3 regions of the Alsobacter sp. P4_H11 genome follow, and region 1 is predicted to be linked to each of the others. Evidence: predicted binding sites of a transcription regulator. Region 1 holds the regulator's gene; each other region holds the start of a gene.

Evidence for each region. Region 1 encodes LexA, which represses DNA repair genes until DNA is damaged. Its sites were predicted from a motif close to TGTTCNNNNTGTGTTCNG; they were not measured.
Region 2: the regulator LexA is predicted to act here: its motif matches at 3,010-3,027, upstream of AC1DSZ_RS22610 (putative DNA modification/repair radical SAM protein).
Region 3: the regulator LexA is predicted to act here: its motif matches at 2,442-2,459, upstream of dnaE (DNA polymerase III subunit alpha).

The regions. Positions count from the first base shown of each region.
Region 1 covers NZ_JBFUKI010000005.1:358,727-363,443, reverse strand. Annotated here, with positions in the region: gene AC1DSZ_RS11300 (ComEC/Rec2 family competence protein) at 1-1,881, shown strand, start outside; gene lexA (transcriptional repressor LexA) at 1,964-2,665, opposite strand; gene AC1DSZ_RS11290 (molybdopterin molybdotransferase MoeA) at 2,805-4,022, opposite strand; gene moaC (cyclic pyranopterin monophosphate synthase MoaC) at 4,025-4,522, opposite strand; gene trpC (indole-3-glycerol phosphate synthase TrpC) at 4,519-4,717, opposite strand, start outside.
Region 2 covers NZ_JBFUKI010000016.1:50,416-55,132, forward strand. Annotated here, with positions in the region: gene AC1DSZ_RS22600 (fumarylacetoacetate hydrolase family protein) at 1-4, shown strand, start outside; gene AC1DSZ_RS22605 (UdgX family uracil-DNA binding protein) at 15-1,487, opposite strand; gene AC1DSZ_RS22610 (putative DNA modification/repair radical SAM protein) at 1,755-2,975, opposite strand; gene AC1DSZ_RS22615 (hypothetical protein) at 3,115-3,648, shown strand; gene AC1DSZ_RS22620 (LacI family DNA-binding transcriptional regulator) at 3,677-4,717, opposite strand.
Region 3 covers NZ_JBFUKI010000008.1:234,521-239,237, reverse strand. Annotated here, with positions in the region: gene dnaE (DNA polymerase III subunit alpha) at 1-2,197, opposite strand, end outside; gene AC1DSZ_RS16285 (RBBP9/YdeN family alpha/beta hydrolase) at 2,548-3,123, shown strand; gene AC1DSZ_RS16280 (ABC transporter ATP-binding protein) at 3,120-3,824, opposite strand; gene AC1DSZ_RS16275 (lipoprotein-releasing ABC transporter permease subunit) at 3,829-4,717, opposite strand, start outside.

The sequences.
Region 1 (4,717 bases):
GCCATGGAAGGCGTGGAGCCCGCCGCGCTGCCCTACCGCGTGCGGGTGACGACCCCGAACCACCCGACCGTGAAGCCCGGCGAAACGATCCGCGCCACCGCCCGGCTCCTGCCGCCGCCCGAGCCGTCGCGCCCTGGCGGCTACAATTTCGCCCGCGACGCTTTTTTCGGCGCGATCGGGGCGGTGGGTTCGCTGGCCGGCAAGATCGAGCTCGACCCGGCGCCGGCGGCCCTTCCGCTTGACCTGCGTGTCTTCGCGGCCATCGACCGCGCCCGCAACGACATGACCGAGCGCATCGCCCGCAGCATCGGCGGGGCGGCGGGCGGCGTCGCGGCCGCACTGGTGACGGGCAAGCGCGGGCTCATCCCGGAGGCCGTCAACGACGATCTGCGCGCCGCCGGCATCTACCACGTGGTGTCAATCTCGGGGCTTCATCTGGTGCTGGCCGCCGGCATGGTGTTCTGGCTGGTGCGCGCCGCCCTGGCGCTCTCGCCGGGGCTGGCCTTGCGCCGCCCGATCAAGAAATGGGCCGCGCTCTGCGCCATGCTGGCCGGCGCCGGCTACACGGTGTTCGCGGGCGGCGACGTCGCCACCGTGCGCTCGCTCGTGATGACGCTGGTGCTGCTGGGCGCCATCCTGGTGGACCGGCCGGCGCTCTCCATGCGCAATCTTGCCCTTGCGGCGCTGCTGCTCCTGCTGATCGAGCCCGAGAGCGCGCTGGCGCCCGGCTTCCAGATGTCATTCGCGGCCGTGGCGGCGCTGATCGCCGTTTTCGAGCGGCCGGGCGGGGCCGGCTCGGATCCCGAGGCCGGGACCTTTGTCGGGCTGGGTCTCGCCCCACCGCCCGCCAAGGCGCCCGCGAAGGGCTGGCCGGCGAGAATCCTGGACGGCTTGCGCCACCATGCGGTCGGCACCGTGCTGTCCACCCTCGTCGCTGAGGCCGCCACGGGCGCCTATGGGCTCTACCATTTCCAGCGCTACACGCCCTTCGGGCTGGTCGGCAACGCCCTGACGCTGCCGCTGGTGTCGCTGGTGGTGATGCCGGCCGCGCTGCTGGGCGCGATCGCCTACCCGTTCGGGCTCGATGGGCCGATCTGGCAGATCATGGGCCTCGGCGTGGAGGGCATGCTGCGCATTTCCGCGAGGGTGCGCGCCTGGCCGGGCTCCACCCAGGCCATCCCCGCCTTCGGCATGGCGGCGGTGCTCTGCCTGACGATGGCGCTGCTGTGGCTGACGCTATGGCGCACCGCCCTGCGCTGGGCCAGCGTTCCGCTGGCGCTGCTCGGGGCCGGGCTGGCCGCCTCCGCGCAGGCGCCCGACATCGTGATGGCGCGCGATGGCCGCGCCCTGGCGGTGCGCGGCCCGGACGGGCGCCTCGTGCTGGTCGGCCGGCAGGCCGGCGCCTTCGTGACCGAGCAGTGGCTGCGCGCCGACGGAGACGTGCGAAACGCCGGCGACGCCACGCTGGGCGCGGGCGCGCGTTGCGACCCGCTCGGCTGCGTAGTGCGCCTGCCGGACGGGCGCGCGGTGTCGCAAGTGCTGGTCGCCGGGGCTTTCGAGGAGGACTGCCGCCGCGCGGCCGTGATCGTGACGCCGCTGCAGGCGCCGCCCTGGTGCGACAAGCCGCTCGTGATGGACCGCACCCGCCTCTCGGTCGCCGGCGCCACGGCGCTCACCGCAACGGCGGACGGCTTCATGGCGGCGAGCGAACGCACGGCGTTGCGGGACCGGCCGTGGCTGCCGCACCCTCCGGTCAGGAAGCCGGCTGAACCCACGGCAGCGGCGGCGAAAGCTGCACGCTCAGCGCCCGCGACGCCCGGCGGCGGAGCCGCTCCAGCCGTCGACGATCCTGACGATCCCGGCCCGCCGGCGGAGCCGTGAGCCAGACCGCGCTTGACCGGCGCTCACCGTGTAAGGCTCCCGCCAGTCGGCCTGGCGCGCTGCCGAGGCCGGGCGTCGCGCCTCAGTATTTCCGGACGAGGCTCACAAGCTTGCCCTGGATCTGCACCCGGTCGGGGCCGAGCACCCGCGTCTCGTAGGCCGGGTTGGCGGCCTCCAGCGCAATGGACGATCCCTTGCGCCGAAGCCGCTTCAAGGTGGCTTCCTCGTCGTCGATCAGCGCCACGATGATGTCGCCGCTGTTGGCGTTGTCCTGCTTGCGGATCACCACGGTGTCGCCGTCCAGGATGCCGGCGTCCACCATCGAGTCGCCGCGCACCTCGAGGGCGTAGTGCTCGCCCGTGGACAGGAGGTCCGGCGGGAGGCTGATCGTGTGGCTGCGCGACTGGATGGCCGAGATCGGCGTGCCGGCCGCGATGCGTCCCATCACAGGCACCGCCACGTTCTGGTTCGCCTCTTCGCCCAGCGGCGACTTCGGGCGCACCTTGCCGAGATTGCCCTCGATCACGCTCGGGCTGAACCGTCCGCGCGGCGCTGCGCCGGGCAGGGACTGCTCGGGCATGCGCAGCACCTCGAGGGCGCGCGCCCGGTTGGGCAGGCGGCGAATGAAGCCACGCTCCTCCAGCGCCATGATGAGCCGGTGGATGCCAGACTTGGAGCGCAGCTCCAGCGCTTCCTTCATCTCGTCGAAGGAGGGCGGCACCCCGTCCTCCCGCAGGCGGTCATGAATGAAGCGCAGAAGTTCATGCTGCTTTCGCGTCAACATCGCCCGATCCCGCCCTGATGGACCATCGGGCGCCTGCGCCCGACTCAGTCAAAACAAATCACGAACAAACCATACATGTTCATTCTGTGTTCCGCAATCGTGCTGGTTCAAAAGTTGCAATTTCGCCAACCCGAGTCGATCAGAAGCGGATCACGCGGCAAGGCTCGCCGGCCTTTGCGGCGGGGGCGTGCGGCGCGCGCAGCACCAGCCCGTCAGCCTGCGCGAGGATGCGCAGCATGGACGAGTCCTGGACGGCGGCCGGATAGGCCACCGGGCGTCCATCGGGGCCGGGCTCGAACCTGGCGCGCAGGTAGTCCTGGCGACCGTCATTGGCCGGCACGTCGACGCCCAGCAGCCCGGGCTCGGTCGGGTCATCGCCCGCTTGCGGGTCGCCCTGCAGGGCGCGCAACAGCGGAACCAGGAACAGGCGCCCGCACAGGATGGAGGCGACGGGGTTTCCCGGCAGGCCGAGAATGCGCATCGCGCCCATCTGGCCGAAGATCAGCGGCTTGCCCGGCCGCATCGCGATGCGCCAGAAACCAAGCTGCATGCCGCGCTGGGTGAGGGCGGACTGGACGAGATCGTGGTCGCCGACCGATGCGCCGCCCAGCGTGACGAGCACGTCCGCGCCTTGCGCGAGCGCGGTCTCGATCGCGCCTTCCAGCGCCGCGAAGCTGTCGCCCGCGATGCCGAGATCGATGGGCTCGCCGCCGGCCCGGCGGGCGATCGCCGCGAGCGCGTAGGAGTTGGACGTCACGATCTGGTCCGGGCGCGCGGCTGCGCCGGGGCGCACGAGTTCGTCGCCCGTGGCCAGGATGGCGACGCGTGGTTTTCGGCGAACGGAGAGGCGCGGCAGGCCCATGGCGGCCGCCAGCGCCACGGTGCGCGGGTTCAGCCTGTGCCCGGCGGCGAGAAGCTCTTCGCCGGCGCTGAAATCGAGCCCGGCCGGCCGCACGAAGGCGCCCGCCTGCACGGCCTCGCGCACCGTCACGGCGTCGCGGTCGGCCGTCGCGTTCTCCTGGATCAGGATCGCGTCCGCGCCCTCCGGCACCGGCGCGCCCGTGAAGATGCGGACGGCTTCGCCGGGCCCCACCGCGCCCGGGAAGGCCCGGCCGGCCGGCGCCTTGCCGATCACCCGCAGGGTCGCGCCCACGAAGGCGTCGGCGGCGCGGACCGCGTAGCCGTCCATCGCGGAGGCCGGGAAGGGCGGCTGGGTGCGGGTGGCGGCGAGCGGCGCCGCCAGAGTGCGGTCGAGCGCTTCCGCGATCGCGACCTCTTCGGCCGGCAAAGGCTCGGCGGCCGCGGCCAGCACCCGCCGCAGCGCCTCGTCGACGGCCAGGAGGGGTTCGGCCGCCACGCTCAGCGAGGCCCGGCGGTGGGAGCGTCGGCGCGCCAGGTCCCGGATTTGCCGCCGTCCTTTTCGAGGAGGCGCACGCCCTCGATGCGCATGCCGCGGTCGGCGGCCTTCACCATGTCATAGATGGTGAGGCAGGCGACCGACACGGCCGTGAGCGCCTCCATCTCGACGCCGGTCTGCCCGGACACCTTCACGGTGGCCGAAACGCGGACGCCGGGCAGCGTATCGTCGAGAACGAGCTCCACCGCAACCTTGGAGACCATCAGCGGGTGGCAGAGCGGAATGAGCTCGTGGGTTTTCTTGGCCGCCATGATGCCGGCCACGCGCGCGACGCCGAGCACGTCGCCCTTCTTGGCGTCGCCGGCGCGGATCAGCGCCACGGTTTCGGCCAGCATCACGACACGACCTTCCGCCACCGCGACGCGCGACGTCACGGCCTTCTCGGAGACGTCCACCATGCTGGCCGCGCCGCTGGCGTCGATGTGGGTGAGCTCGCTCATGCGGCGCCGGCCTGCGTGGCGGCCCCGGCTTTTCCGCCCGCGACTTGGTCACCGAACAGCAGCGCGCGCGTGGCCGCGGCCACGTCGGGCTGCCGCATCAGGCTCTCGCCCACCAGATACGTGTCGATGCGCGAGGCCGAGAGCCGCCGCGTGTCCGCATGCGTGAAGATGCCGCTCTCGCCCACAATGATGCGG
Region 2 (4,717 bases), on a different contig from region 1:
TTAGGCTTCGTCCTTCAGGCAGGTCCCGGCGCCGGGCCGATCAGGTCGGCGGCCGTCTTCAGGTCGCTGACCAGGGCCGCGAAGGCGGCCTCCTTCTCGGGGTCGGTCTGCAGCCGCAGAATGTAGGACGGGTGCGTGGCGATGACGCCCCAGCGCCCGTCCGGCAGCCGGAAGGGCTGGCCGCGCTCGCGCGTCACCGCGACGGCGCGGCCGAGCACGGCCTGCGCGGCCGAGGCGCCCAGCATCACGATCACTTCCGGGTCCACGGTCTCGACCTCGCGCTCCAGCCAGGGCAGGCAGGCGTGGATCTCGGCCGCGGCCGGACGCTTGTGGATGCGCCGCTTGCCGCGCGGCTCGAATTTGAAATGCTTCACCGCATTGGTGACGTAGGCGCCGTCGCGGCCGACGCCGGCCTGCGCGAGCGCCTGGTCGAAGATGCGGCCCGCCGGGCCGACGAAGGGCCGGCCTGCGATGTCCTCCAGGTCGCCCGGCTGCTCGCCGACCACCATCAGGCGCGCGGTTTCGGGGCCTTCGCCCGGCACCGTCTGGGTGGCCTGCTCCCAGAGCGGGCAGGCCCGGCAGGCTTTCGCGGCCGCCGCGATCGCGGGCAACCCGTGCGCGTCCGCGGCCGCCGCCTCGGCGGGCTCCGGGACCTCCGCGCCGCGCCGATGCACCGGGAAGGTGGGGGCCGCCTCGATCATCGCGGCGGTGCGGGCCGCGGCGCCGGCCACGAGGTCGGGGATCAGCGCCGCCTCGGGCAGGTTCTTCCAGAAGCGCTTGGGCATCTCGGCCCGCATCGCCTCGGTGTTCAGCCGGGCCGGGTTGAAGATGTTGGCGTAGTAGGAGCGCCAGAGCTCCTCGAGCGGGTCGCCCTGCGGCGACTGCCGCCGGTTCGCGCCGGGGCCGAACAGCAGCTCGTCGCCGGTCCAGTGGGCGGAGCGTTCCGGCGTCAGGATGGTCCAGCGCAGGCTGGCGAAGCGCTTCACGAAAAACGGCGAAGCCGCCTCGACGATGTGGTTGTCGGGCTCGTACCAGGCGACGTAGGCCTCGCCGTCCGGGCTGTAGATGTCCCTGAACCGCAGGAAGGCGTGCATCTTGTGGATGTCGCGCCGCACCGCCTTGGCGAGGTCGTGGAAGCGCATCACGTCCTGGTCGGACGCCACCGACATCAGGCGCGGCTCGTCGCACAGGCGCCAGAGCAGCTGGTAGATCAGCCGGAAGCGCCCCGGCTCGCGATGCAGCGCGACCGATTGCGCCGTGTCCAGAAACGCCCGCGACACCCGCGGCGGGGCGCGCAGCTCCCCCTCGGGCAATGGCGGCGCAGCAACCTCGCCAAAGAGGTCCTGGCCGGGCTCGCCGGGCTCCCACACCACGCGCGTCGGCGGGATCCCGGCGCGCAGAAAGCGGCGAGCCGCCTCGCGGAAGCCGGCGAAATCGATATCGCCGGCAAGCTGGACGCGGTGGATGTCGGGGTTTGGCTGGGGCATGGGGTTCGAAACTGCCTTGGCCGTCATTGCGAGGAGCGGAGCGACGAAGCAATCCAGGCGCCCGGCGTCAGCTGCGTTGCTCCGCTCCGCCCGCAATGATGGCGAGCGAACGCCGAAGCTCCAGCCGTCATCCCCGGCGACCTGCGGAGCAGGTCGGGAAGGGGATCTAGGGGCAAAGGCGCGGCTGCCCTGGATCCCCTTCCCGGCGCTTCGCGCCGCCGGGGATGACGGAGCACCGAGAGACTAAGTTCATGAATGTGAGGCTCATCACGCGGCGAACAGGTCGAGCTGCTGCGCGGTCGGTGGCTTCAGCCAGGCCTGCAGGTCGGTGCGGTCGAGCAGCTTGGTCGGCCGGTGGTCCGGCAGCACGATGAAGGGCGAGACCTTGCGGAGCGGCACCTTGAGCCGCGCCAGGTCGTCGCCGCGCAACGAGCGGACGCGGCGGGACGAGAGGATGCGATCCACCGTGCGCACGCCGAGGCCCGGCACCCGCAGCAGCTCCTCGCGGCTCGCCAGGTTCACGTCCAGCGGAAAGCGCTCGCGGTGCTTCAGCGCCCAGGCGAGCTTGGGGTCCATGTCGAGCGACAACATGCCGGCCTCGCCGCCGCTCACGATCTCGGCGACGTCGAAGCCGTAGAAGCGCATCAGCCAGTCCGCCTGGTAGAGGCGGTTCTCGCGGATCAGCGGCGCGGCCTTGAGCGGCAGGGCCTTGCTGGCGTCCGGAATGGGGCTGAAGGCCGAGTAGTAGACGCGCTTCAGCTTGTAGCCGCCATACAGCGCCGCGCTGGTGGTGAGGATATGGCCGTCGTTCGCGTCGTCCGCCCCCACGATCATCTGGGTCGACTGGCCGGCGGGCGCAAAGGTGCGCCCCTTGTGGCGCGGCTGTTCGTCGATCACGCCGCGGAGATGGCCCATGGAGCGGCGGATGTCGCCGATCTCCTTGCGGGGCGCGAGCTTCTCGAGGCTGTCGGCCTTGGGCAGCTCGATGTTGACGCTGACGCGGTCGGCCCAGCGGCCGGCTTCCTCCAGCAGGCGCGGGTCGGCGTTGGGGATCAGCTTCAGGTGGATGTAGCCCCGGAAGGCGTGCTCCTCGCGCAGCGTGCGGGCGACGCGGATCAGCTCCTCCATGGTGTAGTCCGGCGACTTGATGATGCCGGACGACAGGAACAGCCCCTCGATATAGTTGCGCTTGTAGAAGTTAAGCGTGAGCTTCACGACCTCCTCGACGCTGAAGCGGGCGCGCCGCACGTGGCTGGACGACCGGTTGATGCAGTAGAGGCAGTCGTAGATGCACGCGTTGGTGAGCAGGATCTTGAGCAGCGAGACGCAGCGCCCGTCCGGCGTGTAGCTGTGGCAGATGCCGCTGCCGCCCGAGGAGCCGATGCCCTTGCGGTCGAGCGAGTCGCGCTTCGCACCGCCGCTCGACGCGCAGGACGCGTCGTATTTGGCGGCGTCGGCGAGGATCTCGAGCTTGCTCTTCAGGTCCATGCGGCATCCTTCCGTTCAGCTCTCCAAGCTAGTGCGTTCGTGCTTCGTTCTCAATCGCCCAGGATGCGGCACACCGTCACGGCGCTGCGACAAAGACCGGGATCGGCGTTGAGGTCGCAAACCGAACCGGAGACGCGCGATGAGCAAGACAGCCGAAAAGTCGGATCCCAAGCTGTGGGAGAAGGTGAAGACCCACGTCCAGAAGAGCGACAAGGGCGGCAAGCCCGGCCAGTGGTCCGCCCGCAAGGCGCAGATGGCCGTGCAGGAATACAAGCACGAGGGCGGCGGCTACAAAGGCAAGAAAACGGCCGACAACCACCTGACCGAATGGACCGAGGAGAAGTGGGGCACCAAGTCCGGCCACAAGAGCGGCGAGACCGGCGAGCGCTACCTGCCCGAAAAGGCGCGCGAGCACCTGTCGGCCGCCGAGTACAAGCGCACCACGGCCAAGAAGCGCGCCGACAGCCGCAAGGGCAAGCAGTTCTCGGCGCAGCCCAAGGACATCGCGAAGAAGACCGCGAAGGATCGCCACCATGACGGCCCGGCGAAGCGCGCGGCGCCGAAGGGCGAGCCCACCAAGGCGCAGCTCTACGGGCAGGCCAGGAAGCGCGACATTCCGGGTCGCTCGCGCATGAGCCGCGACGAACTCGCCAAGGCGCTGCACGCGCACTGAACCCACCGGGAGAGCGCCGGCGCTCGCCTCAGCGCTTCACCGTGGAAGCGCGGACGATCAGCTCCGGCGCGATCAGCACGCGCCGGGGCGGCAGGTCGGGATTCTCGATGCGCTCGATCAGCAGCTCGGCGGCGCGGCGGCCCATCTCGGCGTGGTGATTGCGCACCGTCGTGAGGGCCGGGTACCACTGCGCGGCTTCCTGCACGTCGTCGCAACCCACGATGGAGAAGTCGACGCCGGCCTCGCGCATGCGGTGGCGCAGGCCGAGCAGCGCCCCGAAGGCCGTGAGGTCGTTGAAGCAGAACGCCGCCGTGGGCGGGTCGGGGAGGTCGAGCACGGCCTGGATGCCGGCGAGGCCGGTCTGGCGCGAGCCGTAGTCCATGTAGACCAGCGCGGGATCGAAGCGGAGCCCGCGCCGCTCCAGCGCGGCCCGGTAGCCGCGATGGCGGGCGCGGCCGGTCGAGATGGCGTCGTTGCCGCCGATCATCGCAATGCGGGTGTGGCCGAGGTCGACCAGGTGGCCGATCGCCAGATCCGCGCCCATCTCGTCGTCCGAGCCGACGAAGTCGAGGCCGACGCCGTCGATCTCGCGCGAGATCTGCACCACCGGGATGCGCGCCGCCGTGAGGTGGTTGAGGCTTTCGGCCGTGGCGCCGCCGGCCGGGCACAGGATCATGCCGTCGGGGCGGTATTCCTTCAGGGTGCCGAGCACCCGCTCCTGCCGCTCCAGGCTCTCCGCATAGGTGCCGAGCAGGATGGTGCGGCCGGCCTCGGCGGCAGTCTCCTCCACGGCCACCAGCATCTCGGCGAAATACGGGTTGGTGATGTCGTGGAAGCCGACCGCGATCATGTTGGTGCGCGCGGTGCGCAGGCTCGCGGCGCTGCGGTTGTAGATGTAGCCGAGCTCGCGCGCGAGCGCCTGAACGCGCGCCTTGGTGGCGTCCGCCACGACCGGGCTGTCGCGCAGCGCGAGCGAGACGGTCGCGGTGGACACGTCGAGCTTGCCGGCGATCACCTGGAGGGTGACGCGGCCGCGATCGGCACGGTCGACGACCTCGTCGATGCTCAT
Region 3 (4,717 bases), on a different contig from region 1:
CGGCGCCAGACACAAAGCGCACGCGCTGCGCGTCCATCTCGGCCTTGATCTTCTTGCCCATGGCGCGGCGCAGGAGGTCGGCTTCGCCGAGCGAGTAGCCGGACAGGATCTGCGCGGCCTGCATCACCTGTTCCTGGTAGATGATGACGCCTTGCGTCTCCTTGAGCACCGGCTCCAGCAGCGGATGGATGAAGTCCGGCTCCTCCTCGCCGTGCTTGCGGGCGCAATAAACCGGGATGTTCGCCATCGGGCCCGGCCGGTAGAGCGCCACGAGCGCGATGATGTCCTCGAAGCGGTCGGCTCGCATCTCGACCAGCGCCTTGCGCATGCCGGCCGATTCCACCTGGAACACCGCGACGGTCTCGCCCCGGCCCAGCATCTCGAAGGTCTTCTTGTCGTCGATCGGGATCGCCGAGAGGTCGATCGTGATGTTGCGCTGCTTCAGGAGGTTCACGGCGGTCTTGAGCACCGTGAGGGTCTTCAGGCCGAGAAAGTCGAACTTCACCAGGCCGGCCGGCTCCACCCATTTCATGTTGAACTGGGTGACCGGCATGTCCGACTTCGGATCGCGGTAGAGCGGCACGATCTGCTCGAGCGGGCGGTCGCCGATTACGATGCCGGCCGCGTGCGTGGAAGCGTGGCGGTAGAGGCCCTCCAGCTTCTGCGCAACGGTGAGCATGCGCTGAACCACGGGGTCCTCGGCGGCGGCGGCCTGCAGCTTGGGCTCGCCCTCGATGGCCTGCGCGAGCGTCACCGGGTTGGCGGGATTTTGCGGCACCAGCTTGGTGAGCTTGTCGACCTGGCCGTAGGACATCGACATCACGCGGCCGACGTCGCGCATGACGCCGCGGGCCAGCAGGGTGCCGAACGTAATGATCTGGGCGACGCGATCCTGGCCGTAGCGCTTCTGGACGTAGCGGATGACCTCCTCGCGCCGGTCCTGGCAGAAGTCGACGTCGAAGTCGGGCATCGACACGCGTTCGGGGTTCAGGAAGCGCTCGAACAGGAGCCCGAAGCGCAGCGGATCGAGGTCCGTGATGGTGGTCGCATAGGCGACAAGCGAGCCCGCGCCCGAGCCGCGGCCCGGGCCGACCGGGATGTCCTGCGACTTCGCCCAGGTGATGAAGTCGGCCACGATCAGGAAGTAGCCGGGATATTTCATGCGCTCGATCACCGAGAGCTCGAAGTCGAGCCGCTCGCGATACTCGTCCTCCGTCATGCCGGGCGCGATCCCATGCGCGGCGATACGACGGGCGAGGCCCTCATGCGCCTGACGGCGCAACTCTGCGGCCTCCTCGGCGACGACGAGGTCCGGATCCTCGTGGTCGCCGGTGGTGAAGCGCGGCAGGATCGGCTTGCCGGTGCGCGGCCGGAAGCTGCAGCGCATGGCGATTTCCACCGTATTGGCGGCGGCTTCCGGCAGGTCCTTGAAGATCTGCACCATCTCGGCGCGGGTCTTGAAGCCGTGGTCCGGGGAGAGCCGGCGGCGATCGGGGTCGGAGACGAGCCGGCCCTCCGCGATGGCCAGCAGGGCGTCATGCGCCTCGTAGTCGTCGGACTTGGGAAAATAGGGTTCGTTGGTTCCAACCAGAGGCAGGCGCTTGTTGTAGGCGAGCTCGATCAGTTCGCCCTCGACGGCGGCCTCGTCCTCCGTGCCGTGCCGCTGGATCTCGACATAGACCCGGTCACCGAAGGCCGCCGCCAGCGCATCGAGGCGCGAACCGGCGAGGTCGAGCTGGCCGGCCGCGATGGCCTTGTCGATCGGGCCGTCCGGTCCGCCGGTCAGCAGGATAAGCCCGTCGCTGAGGCGCAACAGCTCATCGAGTTGGACATGCGGCGGCTCGCCCGGCGCCGGGCCCATATAGGCGCGAGACCCCAGCAGCATCAGGTTCTCGTAGCCCTTCGCGTCGGCGGCGAGCAACACGAGGCTCGGGCGCACGGGCTGGGTGGCGTTGCGGTTCGGCTTCTCGTCGCCGAACTCGACCGAGAGCTCGATGCCGGTGATCGGCTGCACGCCGGCGCCGGAGAGCTTTTCGGAGAATTCCAGCGCGCCGAAGAGGTTGTTGCTGTCCGTCAGGGCCAGCGCCGGCATGGCGTCCTTCAGCGCGAGCTTCTTCAGGTCGTCGATGCGCAGCGCCCCTTCCAGCAGCGAAAAGGACGAATGCACGTGCAGGTGCACGAATCCGACGTCACCCAGAATGCGACTCACGCGAAGCTCTCCCCGAACAGGCCGGCATCATCGGCTTCGCGGCTGCCCGGGTCCAGCCGCCACGCCGACGCGGCTGGGGACGACGGACCGGACAGGCGCAGCTCAGGCGCCGGCGAGCTTGGAGAACACCAGCACGGCCGTCGCGAAGGAGCCGAGCGCGGCGATTTCGGCGATGTCGGAGATGATCGTGCGAACCATGGCGGAACTCCCTGTTCATCGAATGCACCAAGCATGTTCTTTATTTGTTCCTGTTGCAAGCGCCTTGTGGCTGCCTCCACGCCGTCGCAAACTGAAAGCCGGCGGCAGGGTTAACCGCCGGCCTGGAAGGAATGAACGGCATGGCGGGCGCGCTGGACGCATACGAGGTTCTGGTGCTGCCCGGCTGGCACGGCTCCGGGCCAACCCACTGGCAGAACCATTGGGAGCGGGCTTTTCCGGCCATGCGCCGGGTCCAGCAGGCGGACTGGGAGCAGCCCGTCTATTCGGACTGGCTGCCGCCTTTGCGGGCGGCCGTGGCGCGGGCCGAGCGCCCGGTGGTTCTGGTGGGGCACAGCCTCGGAACGTCGCTGACCATGCTGTTCAGTCTGCGCGACGGCGCGCCGGATCTCGTCGCCAAGATCGCAGGCGCGTTCCTGGTTGCGCCGACCGATCGCGACATGCGCGACGGGATCCCGGGCGGCCCGGTGGGCTTCGGACCCATGATCCTGAAGCCGTTCCCCTTCCCGTCCACCGTGGTGGCGAGCGACGACGACGAGTATGTGTCGATCGAGCGGGCGCGCGTGTTTGCGCAGGCGTGGGGCTCGCGGCTGATCGAGATAGGCGCGCGCGGCCATATCGGCTCGGAGGCCGATCTGGGGCTCTGGCCGGAGGGGCTGGTGCTTTTCGGCGAGTTTCTGGGCGGCCTGCGCCTCTAGGCGAGTTCCACCACGACGCCGTCACGGATGGTGACGCGCCGGTCCATCTGGGCGGCGAGATCGAGGTTGTGGGTCGCGATGATGGCCGCGAGCCCGGTTTCCTTCACCAGCCGGGTGAGGATGTCGAAGACGTATCGCGAAGTCTTGGGGTCGAGATTGCCGGTGGGCTCGTCGGCCAGCAGCACGCGCGGCGCGTTGGCGACCGAACGGGCGAGCGCGACGCGCTGCTGCTCGCCGCCCGAGAGTTCGGACGGGCGGTGCTTCAGCCGCTCGCCGAGGCCGAGATAGCTCAGCAGGTTGGCGGCGCGCTCGGCGGCGTCCCGCTTCGGCAAGCCACGGATGAGTTGCGGCAGCATCACATTCTCGAGCGCCGAGAACTCCGGCAGGAGGTGGTGCGACTGGTAGACGAAGCCGATTGCGTTGCGGCGCAGCGCGGTGCGCTGGTCGTCGGCGAGCGTCACGGTCGGGACCTTGTCCACATAGACCTCGCCGCCGTCGGGCTTCTCGAGCAGGCCGGCGATCTGCAGCAGCGTGGACTTGCCGGTGCCGGACGGCGCGATCAGGGCGACGGACTGGCCGGCCCAGACGGCGAGATCAGCGCCGCGCAGGATCTCGAGCGCGCCCTCGCCCTGCATGAAACGGCGCTGCACGCCGTAGAGGTACAGCGCGGGATAGTCGTCCGGGGCGGCGCCGTTGCTCATGCGGTCATTCGTAGCGCAGCGCCTCGACCGGATCGAGCCGGGCGGCGCGCCAGGAGGGATAGAGCGTGGCGATCAACGACAGCACCAGCGCCAGCGACACGATGGTGACGACCTCGCGCGGGTCGACCTCGGACGGCAGGCGACTGAGGAAGTAGAACTCGGCCGGGAACAGATTGGTGTTGGTCATCCGCGAGATGAAGCCCCGGATGGTCTCCACATTCATGCTCACCAGCAGGCCGAGCAGGAAGCCCGCGAAGGTGCCGACCACGCCGATGGCCGCGCCCGTCAGCAGGAAGATGCGCATGATGGCGCCGCGCGTGGCCCCCATGGTGCGCAGAATGGCGATGTCCTGGCTCTTGTCCTTCACGAGCATGATCAGGCCCGAGATGATGTTGAGCGCGGCGACCAGCACGATCAGCATCAGGATCAGGAACATGACGTTGCGCTCGACCTCCAGCACGCCGAAGAACGTCTTGTTGCGCTGGCGCCAGTCGGACAGGATCATCGGGCGGCTGATGGACTTCTCCAGCGCGGCCTTCACCTCGTCGATGCGGTCGGGAACCTGAAGGAAGACCTCGATGGCGGTGACGTCGTTGTCGCGGTTGAAATAGGCCTGCGCCTCCGCGAGCGGCATGTAGACGAAGCCGGCGTCGAACTCGGACATGCCGACCTCGAACACCGCCACCACCGGGTAGCTCTTGATGCGGGGCGCAACGCCGAAGGGGGTCTCGGCGCCCTTCGGCGCCGTGAGCGTGAGCGTGTCGCCGACGCGGATGAAGAGCGACTCGGCCAGGCGCCGGCCGATCGCGACGCCGCCGGCCGTGTCGAAATTCTCGAGCTGGCCTTGCCGCACCGTGCCGCCGATGGCCGGGATCTTCGTGATGTCCTGTTGG